One region of the Halobacillus sp. ABH2_015 genome, then DNA from elsewhere that is predicted to be linked to it. Evidence: riboswitches for the same ligand, from Rfam matches in the RefSeq annotation. Region 1 holds a riboswitch; the other holds the start of a gene.
The links. Region 1 has a riboswitch for lysine ahead of ACXAD6_RS13550 (Na+/H+ antiporter NhaC family protein). Riboswitches for the same ligand answer to the same signal wherever they lie in the genome.
Positions count from the first base shown of each region.

Region 1 (5,595 bases):
AATCAACCGTCACCTGAACGGGAAAGCAGTGGAATGGTTCTTAAGGATTCTGCTGATTATGATAGGGATACGCTTAATCTGGCAAGGGTTAGGAGACTGATGATGAAGGAAAAACTGCACGTATACTATACAAGTGATCTTCATAGTCACTTTGAGAATTGGCCCCAGATTGTCGGCTATTTTCGAAAGAAGAAAAAAATCCATGATCAAAAAGGGGAAGACTACTGGCTGTTGGATAACGGCGATCACGTCGACCGTTTTCATCCTATAACCGAAGGATTGATGGGCAAGGGAAACGTTGACCTATTGAATCAGGCTGGTTATTCCGTAGCGACCCTTGGAAATAACGAAGGGATTACACTTGCCAAAGAGGACCTTCATAAACTCTATGACGAAGCGGACTTTCACGTGGTCTGTGCCAACCTGGAGTGTTTGGAATCTCCTGCACCGGAATGGCTCAAACCGTATCATATCCTCCACTCCAGCCGAGGCACGAAGGTAGCCGTCATTGGTTTGACGGCCCCTTTCCAAGCCTTTTATCAGAAACTTGGCTGGGACGTCCATTCACCATATGACTGGCTGGATAAGCTGCTGCCGGAAGTGAAGGAAAAAGCAGACATCGTCGTTCTATTATCCCACCTCGGGATCAATGAAGATGAAGAGATCGCACGAAGGTACAATGGAATTGATCTCATTATCGGAGGCCACACGCATCACCTTTTTCAAAACGGCGAGCATGTAGACGGTACGCTGTTGACAGCCGCTGGGAAGCACGGCACCCATCTCGGGGAGGTGCTGTTGGAATGGGACTGCGAGGCCGGTGAAATCACCAGGAAAGAAGCTTATGCGGTCCCTACAGAGCAGATGAGAAAAGACGATCAGGTGACCGAATACTTAAGGTGGATCCGCGGGGAGGCTGTACGCCGTCTGGAAACCCCTGTAGCCTATTTGAAAGAGCCGATGCATATTGCCTGGTTCCAGGACAGTCCGCTTATGTCCAGACTTACGGAGCAGCTCCGCACATGGACTTCATCTGATATAGCCATGTTGAATGCTGGCGTTCTTCTTGACCATCTGCCGGCCGGGGATATTACGTATGAGGACGTTCACCGGATCTGTCCGCATCCGATGAATCCATGCAGGGTGGAGTTAAGAGGAGATGAACTTCTTGAAGTCATCCGGGCGGCTCATACGAAGAAGCTGACGGAAATCCGTCTGAAAGGGTTCGGTTTCAGAGGAGAAGTTATAGGCAGAATGGTTTTTGCCGGCGTTGATATTGAACGAAGGCTGGATGAGGACGGAGAAGAGCGTGTCGTTCAAGTGCTGTACAAAGGCAAGCCTGTGGAATACGATCAGACGTACAGCTTTGCTACAGCAGACACATTTACGTTCGGTCGTTTCTTCCCGGAAATTGCTTATGCAGAAACGAAGCAGTATTTTATGCCGGAACTCTTAAGGGATTTACTGAAAAAAGAACTGAAAAAATAAAATGATCCCCCTGCCGGGAAAGAAAGCGGCAGGGGGATTATTTTATTGTCTTCCTGTGCTGTATGAGATGTATAAAGATATCCTGTATTTCTGCGAAAGGGACTATCTTTGGTGATTAGAGAAAGGGCGCTCCTCATATATATAGAGGGGGAGGGTGCCTGTATGCCTAAAAACCGAGTGACTAAACGATCCACCATAGGCAGGCGGATTGTCATCAGCCTGTTGTTTTTCGCCCTTTTCACGGTGCTGAGTCTCTGGTATATCAACAGAGGGGTGACGCCGGCGCTGGTCGAGATTGCTGAAACAAAAGCCCAGCAGCTGGCAAGAGATGCCATTAATGAAGCTGTAAGCAAACAGATTGCAGAAGACCTGCAATTTAATGACTTGGTTAAGATGGAAAAAGATGATCAGGGAAATGTCGTTTATATGGGATGGAACTCTGTGCTTGTCAACCGAGCTCTCCGGGATACAACCATCAGGGTCCAAAATTTCCTGAAGCGGATGGAGCTTGGTGAACTGCCGATGGAAGATACGACACTGGAACCGGACCTCGACCCGGATCGGACTCCGGAAGAGCAGGGGGAACAGCCCGCAACACTCATTGAACTTCCGATTGGGATGGCTACCAACAACAGTCTGCTTGCCAACCTTGGACCCAAGGTGCCTGTACAGCTGCGTGTCATTGGAGATGTTCAGTCTGAAGTAGATATTGAAATGACGGAATACGGAATCAATGCCGCCTTGTTTGAATTGACCATCCACTTTGAGGTAAATGTTCGAATCGTCATCCCTTTTTCCACAGAAACGACGGTCGTCACCAACAATATTCCAATCGACCAGGCTACGATTCTCGGGGAAGTACCGGAATATTTCGGAGGCATGTCCGGAGGTGACGGCGGGAACCCTTCGTTCTCCCTTCCTATGGAGCCCTTGCAATAATGGCCGGTCACTGATACAATACCAAAGAACTGAATATGCGTGACCTTATCAGATCGGTGAGGTAGAGGCGCAGGCATCATGAGTAGCTGATGGGAGTTTGACAAGCCGGGATCATTAGTGAAAGGGAAGGCCTGCCGAAGTGTGGCTGAACACGTCAAGTTTTGACACGCTGGTGTATACCTGAAGAAGGCATACACTGTCATGCATGCTTTTGGGTGCATGGGGCGCTACTGATCGAAATGGAGGATAATCAAGTTGTCTGCAGACAGTGATGGATTATTTTCTGTCATTGTTTTTTTATTTTATTCCTCATTTTATACCCACCAGTAGCCTTCCATTCCCGTAACATCAAGATATACGGAGGGGAAACACATGGAAGGAACCATCTTTTCTTTAGTTCCAGCAATACTTATGCTTATCCTTGTCTTAGTCACAAGGCGCGTCATCTTGTCCCTTGGGATAGGGATTATCGTCGGAGCATTCATGCTCACACAAATGGATATTGGAGCAGGTCTGGGCTTGATCTGGTCTATATTTGCCGGTATTTTCGTCAGCGAAGGGGCGTTAAACACAGGGAATCTGTATCTCTTGTCCTTTTTATTTCTGCTCGGAGTCGCCACAGCCTTTATGACGGCCTCCGGAGGCAGCCGCGCTTTCGGTAAATGGGCTGTTGAAAGGATCCGGACGAGAAAAGGGGCCAAGCTCGTTCCGTCCATTCTAGGTATCATCATTTTTATTGATGACTACTTTAATGCTCTTGCAGTCGGACAGGTCGCACGTCCTGTAACAGACCGCTATAAAGTATCCAGAGCCAAACTGGCCTACTATATAGACTCCACTTCAGCGCCGATTACGGTCATATCACCGATATCCAGCTGGGGAGCTTATATTATCGGAACGATTGGAAGCATTCTTGCAGCCAATGAGATTTCGAACTATCAGGCTTTTGAAGCTTTTGTTCTTATGATCCCGGCAAACTTCTATGTATTTGCAGCACTGCTTCTTGTATTTTTGACGATTTATCTGCGTCTGGATATTGGTCCGATGAAAACGCACGAAAACAGAGCCAAGGATACAGGCGAGCTTCACAACCCGGATAGAGGGGATGTGCCCGGCGACTTGAACAATGAATTCAAGGAGCATGACAACGGGAAGATTTCCCACTTAATCTGGCCGATTGTAACGTTGATCATCGGTACAGTAGGAATGATGGTTTATACAGGAATTCAAAGTTCAGAAGGAACCGCGGATATCCTTTCCATCTTTGCTAACACAAACGTAAACATTTCCTTGTTTGCCGGAGGGATCATTTCCGTAGTCACAGCCCTGCTTTTATATGTCGGGCAGCCGTCACCGAAATCCGGTTTGCTGCACGTATTTCTACAAGGGTTTAAAGCGATGCTGCCGGCGATCTACATTCTGATTGCTGCCTGGATGATCGGCGACATTATCAGCCGCCTGCAGACAGGGGAATATCTCGCCCAGCAGTTCAGTCAGGCGGATGTGAACATCGCCTATCTTCCGCTGATCATCTTCCTGTTATCCGGTTTTATGGCCTTATCTACAGGAACGTCCTGGGGAACTTTCGGAATTATGCTTCCGATCGCTGGAGAAATTGCTGCTGTCACCGATCCAGCATTCCTTCTTCCAGCCCTTTCAGCCGTTCTTGCTGGTTCTGTGTTCGGTGATCACTGTTCACCGATTTCCGATACGACGATCCTTTCGTCCACAGGAGCGGGAGCCAACCACATTGATCACGTATTGACCCAGCTGCCATATGCCATCATTGCAGCTGTGGCTGCCTCGGTCGGTTATGTTGTGCTGGGCCTTACAGGACAGGTGTGGGTGCCGCTGCTGCTGTCCCTTATCATTGTTCTCATCACAGCTCTGGTCATTCACAAACTGAATCCCGAAAAAAGATAGAAAAAATGATGAGTTGAAAAGAGGGGGAACTTCTGTTAAACAGGAGTTCCTCCTCTTTATTTATTATCTCTTTACAAGCTGAAAGGCAGAGAAAGCATGCCTCTGTCTATTTCATTCCTAAGTCCTAAGACTTCCTGATCTGGTATTTTCTGAAAATTTTAAAAATATTTTGACAAGCCTATGCGCTGCCGTTATAATTTAAAACAGAATAATCAGAAAAATAAAAAATGAGGGACATTTATCACCGTTCCTCTCAGGGAGGTCTTTCACATGGAAAATCGCGCACAATGGGGTACACGTGCCGGATTTATCCTGGCAGCCGTAGGTTCTGCCATTGGTTTGGGGAACATTTGGCGTTTTCCAGCTGTTGCTTATGAAAATGGAGGAGGAGCATTTTTTATTCCTTACTTGTTCGCTCTTCTAACCGCAGGTATTCCTCTATTGATCATGGAGTTTACCATCGGTCATAAGTACCGTGGATCTGCACCGTTGTCCTTTTTCCGGATGAGCAGAAAAGCAGAGTGGATCGGCTGGTGGGGTGTGCTGGTCGCGTTTGTTATTTCCACTTATTATGCGGTCATTATCGGCTGGGCCATTTCATACAGTGTGTTTTCGTTCAATTTATCATGGGGTGATGATACCGAAGGCTTTTTGTTCAGTGACTACCTTCAGTTATCTGTGAATCCCGGCGAGACCGGAAGCCTCGTCCCCGGTGTACTGATTCCTCTGCTTATTGTGTGGGCGATTACACTTGGAGTTCTATTCAAGGGAGTTAAAAAGGGAATTGAGACTGCGAACAAAATCTTCATTCCTACACTTGTCGTCCTTTTCATGATCATTGTTATACGAGCCCTTACACTTCCGGGAGCAGCACAGGGGCTGCAGGCTTTCTTCGAGCCGAATTTCTCAGCGATTATGGACAGTTCGGTATGGGTCGCCGCCTATGGACAGATTTTCTTCAGTCTTTCTATTGCTTTTGCTATTATGATTACTTATTCCAGTTACCTTCCGAAAAAATCGGATATTACAAATAACGCGTTTATTGCCGGTTTCAGTAATTCAGGTTTTGAACTGCTTGCTGGTATCGGAGTATTCGCTGCCCTCGGCTTCATGGCTTCCCAGAGTGGAGTGCCTGTAAACGAAGTCGTTAGCGGCGGGGTGGGACTTGCCTTTGTTGTCTTCCCACAGATCATTAATGAATTTCCAGCATTGAATGGATTGTTCGGATTTTTGTTCTTCCTTTCA
Region 1 covers NZ_JBSWUG010000002.1:2,553,606-2,559,200, reverse strand. The annotation lists gene ACXAD6_RS13565 (sulfite exporter TauE/SafE family protein) at 1-100, shown strand, start outside; gene ACXAD6_RS13560 (bifunctional metallophosphatase/5'-nucleotidase) at 103-1,488, shown strand; gene yunB (sporulation protein YunB) at 1,651-2,427, shown strand; lysine riboswitch at 2,482-2,665, shown strand; gene ACXAD6_RS13550 (Na+/H+ antiporter NhaC family protein) at 2,800-4,350, shown strand; gene ACXAD6_RS13545 (sodium-dependent transporter) at 4,621-5,595, shown strand, end outside.

Region 2 (5,595 bases), 850 kb from region 1:
CAGTGGAAGCCATCGAACTTCGGGAGCTGGATATCGATGATCACAAGCTGCGGTTCAACGGACGTGAATATTTCCATCACCCGGCTGAAATCCTGCACCCCGTGAACCGCATACGACCACTGGGACAGCCTTTCCTGCATTTCCTGAAACAATGTCCGGTCATCTTCAATCAACAGTACATCAAACACATCGATCCCTCCGTTTTTCCGTTATTTACCTTTTGCTATTATAGCAGACAAGCGAGGGTTTCCCTATTGTACTTTTGTAACGCTTGACCGCGGTGAATTTTTTGAACATTTCAGCATCTTCCTCTTTCATTTGTTTGAAGGAGGGCGTACAATGAGTACTAATATTTCCGCCTGTGATGGCAGGTGAAACCAATCGAAAAGGAGTCTTATCTATGTCCCTACCAATCGTCGAAGCCGCCTATAAAAAGGAGAAACCCGAAACGGAGCAGATTCCTTTTGGAAGAACGTTCACGGATCATATGTTTGTAATGGATTATGAAGAAGGGAAGGGCTGGCACGAGCCCCGCATCGTTCCTTACGAGCCCCTGACGCTTGATCCGGCCGCCATGATCTTCCATTACGGGCAGACTGTATTTGAAGGATTGAAAGCCTACCGTACAGACGACGGACGTGTCCTGCTGTTCCGTCCGGAAAAGAACTTTGAGCGCCTGAACCTATCCGGTGACCGTCTCAGCATCCCACCTGTCGATGAAGACGAGGTACTGGGCTACTTGAAGGAGCTTGTCGCTCTGGAAAAGGACTGGGTACCGGAATTTGAGGGAACTTCGCTATACATCCGTCCGTTCATCATCGCTACGGAACCGAGCCTCGCTGTTGCTCCGTCCAAATCGTATAAGCTCATGATCATCATGTCACCGGTCGGTCCGTACTTCTCCGGAGGAATCAAGCCGGTTACCATTAATGTGGAAGACCAGTTCACAAGAGCCGTCAAAGGCGGAACCGGAATGGCTAAAACCGCCGGTAACTATTCGTCCGGCTATCAGGCCCAGGCGAAGGCAGCGAAGGAAGGCAATGCTGACGTCCTTTGGCTGGATGGTGTGGAAAAGCGCTACATTGAAGAAGTCGGCAGCATGAACATCTTCTTTAAAATCGATGGGGAAATTGTGACCCCTGCTTTGAGCGGAAGCATTCTGCAGGGGATTACACGAACATCAATCATTGAAGTACTGAAAGAATGGGACATTCCAGTGACCGAACGCCGCATCTCTATTGAAGAGTTGTATGAAGCGTATGAACAGGGAAAACTGGAGGAAGCGTTCGGAACTGGAACAGCGGCCGTCATTTCTCCCGTCGGTGAGTTGAACTGGCTTGGGAAGAAAATGGTGATCAACGACCACGAAATCGGTGCGCTCTCCCAGGAGCTGTATGATACGATTACAGGCATTCAGCGTGGAAGAAAAGAAGACAGCTTCGGCTGGACCATCGAAGTATAAGAAAGCAGAAAAAGGCTGCCGGGAACATGTTCCCGGCAGCCTTTTTTCTGTCAACCGACCATATGGGCTTTTGGTGCTTCTTTAGGCTGAAGACTGTTGTAGGTCTCCATGACGCGGGCGGTCTCTTCTTCCGTTAAGGGAAGGAGCGGGAGGCGGACGCCTCCGGTATGAACGCCCATTTCATTCAACACCGCCTTGACCGGGGAGGGACTCGGCGCTGAGAAAACAGCGTGCATGACAGGGAGAAGCTTTTGATGAAGACGCGCGGCAAATGGGGCGTCTCCTTCTCTGAAACTCTGAATCATCTGCTGCATCTCATTCCCGATGATATGGGAGGAGACGGAGACGATGCCGGTTCCTCCGATGGCGACAAACGGAAGGGTGTTGGAATCTTCCCCGCTGTATACCGAAAAGTCACGGTCTGTTTCACGGATGATTTCCGCCGCGGCTTCCAGGTCACCGCTCGCTTCTTTTACGGAAACGATGTTGTCAATCTCAGAAAGGCGGATAATCGTTTCCGGTTCCATGTTGACGACACTGCGTCCCGGAATGTTGTACAGCATGACCGGAAGGGAAGTGGCTGCGGCAATTTTTGAGAAGTGCTGGTACAGTCCTTCCTGTGTCGGCTTGTTGTAATAAGGAGTCACAAGCATGATGGCATCCACGCCTGTCTGTTCGGCTTTTTTCGTCAATTCAATGGATGCGCGGGTGTTATTGGATCCTGTACCGGCGATGACCGGGACGCGGCCGTTTACAACTTCTACTACGTGTTCAAACAGCTGGAGTTTTTCATCCGTTGTCAGTGTCGGGGATTCACCGGTCGTCCCGCCGACAACCAGGCCGTCACTGCCGTTCTCGATCAAGTGGTTGACTAAAGCTCCCGTTGCTTCCAGGTCCATATTCTCGTCGTTGTCAAAAGGGGTCACCATCGCTGTCAGTACTTGCCCGAAGTTCATTAACCTCACACCTTTTCTTGTATTTTGTACGTTCGAGGTCGTGAGGGCCATACGGCAGTAAAATCAAAAACGACAGCATCAAGGGCTTCGATGCTGCCGTAGAAACTTTTATACCGTTCCTGCGTAAGATAGCCCTCCATATAGTTTCCTATATGACAGTTCTGTGCCTGTTGAGCATCAGACCCAGCTTCAGGACCATGAGAGTCCGTACACTTCGGCAATTTCCCCTTTCCGCATGCATCCATGGATCTCATTCTCCTCCACATGCGTACTCTTGTCATTGCACCTCTATCCTTACTTCAAATGAAATTTGAAATAAGAAACTATTTAGTTAATAAAAATAGTACCAAAATTCACGTCTGCTTACAACAGGGAAGTGCTAAAATCATGCTATTAGACAAAAATGGTCGCCAGGCACCGATGTCCGACTCATCTTTTTTATAAAGCTCTGTTAAAGTCTGTTGTTGATATTTTAAACGATTACTAAATCGTCTCCGTCTGGAATTAAGGGTCCGGTCCGTTGTTTACTCAGAGCATGGGATGGCAGGGAAAACCGTCCGCTTTCCGCGGGGAACGAAGTTTGAGGAGGCTCACGGTACCCCGCGGAAAGGGAGTCATTCCCAAGGCCGCCTCCTACAAATCCCATGACAGAAAGGGGTGATAGGAGCTCACATGTTAAATAACAACACCAAGCAATAACAGAGCCTTTTATAAAATCCGTCTGCAGGCGGAGGAAGAATCCATCCCGGGCACATCGAGAAGGACATGGATATTCCTTACACTTAAAGGAACTTACAAAAAAGGTGGGGGTAGTCATGTCCGGTTCATCCATTACCGTTTCTAAAGATACACCGTTGGCAGAACAGCGTTCCATTTTTCGAAATAGAAATTTTCTCCTGTTATGGGGAGCGGCCTTGTTGTCCAGTTTCGGTATTTCGTTCTTTTTATTTACTCAAAGCTGGTATGTCGTCCATGAGCTTCGTCTGGAAGCTTCGCTCGGTGTGCTGTACGTGGCAGCAAGTATTCCACGGCTGGTCTTTATGATTGTCAGTGGAACAATCGCCGACCGGTTCAGCCGGACGAAACTGATGTTCCTGTCCGATTTCACGCGGGGGGTGCTGTTAACAGGACTCGTCTGCTGGTATTTCTTCGGGGACATCAGTCTTTGGACATTCGTCGGCTTTGCGTTTGCTTTTGGTATTTTAGATGCGTTCTTCTGGGCAGCAGAGGGGGCGGTTCTACCGTCAATCATTTCCAGGGATCAATTGACCCGTGGAAATTCAGTGATTCAAATGACGAACCAGACGTCGTTCATTCTAGCGCCTATGGTGGCAGGCATTCTCGTTTCCTTTGGCAGTTATGCGCTCGTATTCACGGTCACCGCTGGGATGCTGTTTACCGGAAGTCTGTTTATTTTTCTTATGAAGGTGGAGGAAGAGAAGAAAGCCGGAGAGGAGGAGGAAGCGTTCTGGGACTCTTTCAAGGCAGGCGTGCGCTACGTCAAAAACTCGCGTGTGCTTTCCTTGATTATTGGAATGAGCATTTTATTGAATCTGTTCATGGTCGGGCCGATGACGATGGGGCTGCCTCTCTTTGTGAAGCAGCGTCTGAATGGCACGGCCCTTGACTTCAGCTTTCTTGAGGCAGGTCTGGCAGTGGGAATGCTGCTCGGATCTGTAGTCATCGGTATCCTTAATTTGAAAAGAAGAAGAGGGAAAACGAGTCTCACCGCCCTCATGGCTGCCGGAGCCGCTTTTTTCGCTTTAAGCTTCACAGAAGGGGTATGGTTCAGCCTTGGGTGCCTCGTCGTCTTCGGATGTTGTCTCTCTATCTGCAACATCCCGGTCATCTCTGTGCTTCAAAGTTTCATTGAAGAAAAAATGATGGGCAGGGTGATGGGTCTTGTTTCGCTTGCATCGATGGGTCTCGTTCCAGTGAGCTACGGCGTGACCTCTCTTATACTGGCGGCAGGAGTGCCGATCCATCAAATCATGGCCGGGGGATCTGTACTTGTTACGCTGTATGTCCTCTTTGTCTATGTGCGCTTCAGGGAGCTTCGCGAACTGGACTGAAGTTCTCTCTATTAAAAAAAGGGGAATCCTCCGGTATGCAGAAGACCACCCTCTTTTTTACATATATCTGTATACAGACACTGGTGACGCCGGTTCTCGTCGTCAGCGCTGTCCTTTGTACCAGCCTTTCTCCTTGAATATGGAAATCGCTTCAATCCGGTTGGAAACCTCCAGCTTCTCCAGAATGACAGATACATAGTTCCGGACGGTTCCGGGGGTAATGAACAAAGCTTTAGATATGTCCTTCGTATTTCGGCCGTCCGCCATCAGCTGCATCACTTCCCGCTCCCGTTCTGTGAGCGGGTTTTGATCGGCGAAGGCAAGGTCGACGAGCTCAGGGTCGAAGATGCGCTGTCCGGCTGTAATTTTACGTATGGCTGTTGCCAGGTCTTCACTTGGACTGTCTTTCAACAAATAGCCGCTGACGCCTGCTCTTCTGGCACGGTCAAAATAACCGGGACGGGCAAAAGTCGTCAGGATGATCACTTTGCAGGGCTCCTCATACAACTCTTCCGCGGCATCCAGCCCATCTTTGACCGGCATCTCAATATCCATGATGCAGATATCCGGTTTCAGACGGCGGACGAGGCTGCAGGCTTCTTCACCGTTGGAAGCCTGGCCGACGACTTCCATGTCCTCTTCTAAATCAAGCAGCGCCCCGAGTGCACCGAGCAGCATGCGCTGATCCTCGGCAATGACAATTTGAATCATAAGAGTTCCTCCTTTTTCCCTTGCTGAATGACTGTGGGAATGTGAAGGGTCAGTTTCGTTCCCTGGTCACTTTCCAAATCAAGCCGTCCATTTACAAACTCCAGTCGTTCCCGCATTCCCTGCAGGCCGTGTCCCTGGAACGGGTCCATCGTTTCCGGAAGGCCGATGCCGTCATCTTCGATGGTGACCGTCAACTCCATGGCAGAGGCTGCAATCTGGACGTGACAATGGGTGGCCCGGCTGTGTTTGACGATATTGGTGGCGGCTTCCTTCAGGCACATGCTGAGAACATTTTCCGTTAAGGCAGGGATGGAAGTATTCCCGAGGTTGCCTTCATAGGTGAACTTCATTTCCGCAGCTTCGATGATCTGCTGCACCCGGATCAGTTCATCTT
Region 2 covers NZ_JBSWUG010000002.1:3,399,907-3,405,501, reverse strand. The annotation lists gene ACXAD6_RS17585 (response regulator transcription factor) at 1-188, opposite strand, end outside; gene ACXAD6_RS17580 (branched-chain amino acid aminotransferase) at 401-1,462, shown strand; gene dapA (4-hydroxy-tetrahydrodipicolinate synthase) at 1,513-2,418, opposite strand; lysine riboswitch at 2,540-2,717, opposite strand; gene ACXAD6_RS17570 (MFS transporter) at 3,234-4,490, shown strand; gene ACXAD6_RS17565 (response regulator transcription factor) at 4,593-5,201, opposite strand; gene ACXAD6_RS17560 (ATP-binding protein) at 5,198-5,595, opposite strand, start outside.
Region 2: linked by a shared signal. The riboswitch ahead of dapA (4-hydroxy-tetrahydrodipicolinate synthase) and the one ahead of ACXAD6_RS13550 (Na+/H+ antiporter NhaC family protein) in region 1 are both predicted to bind lysine.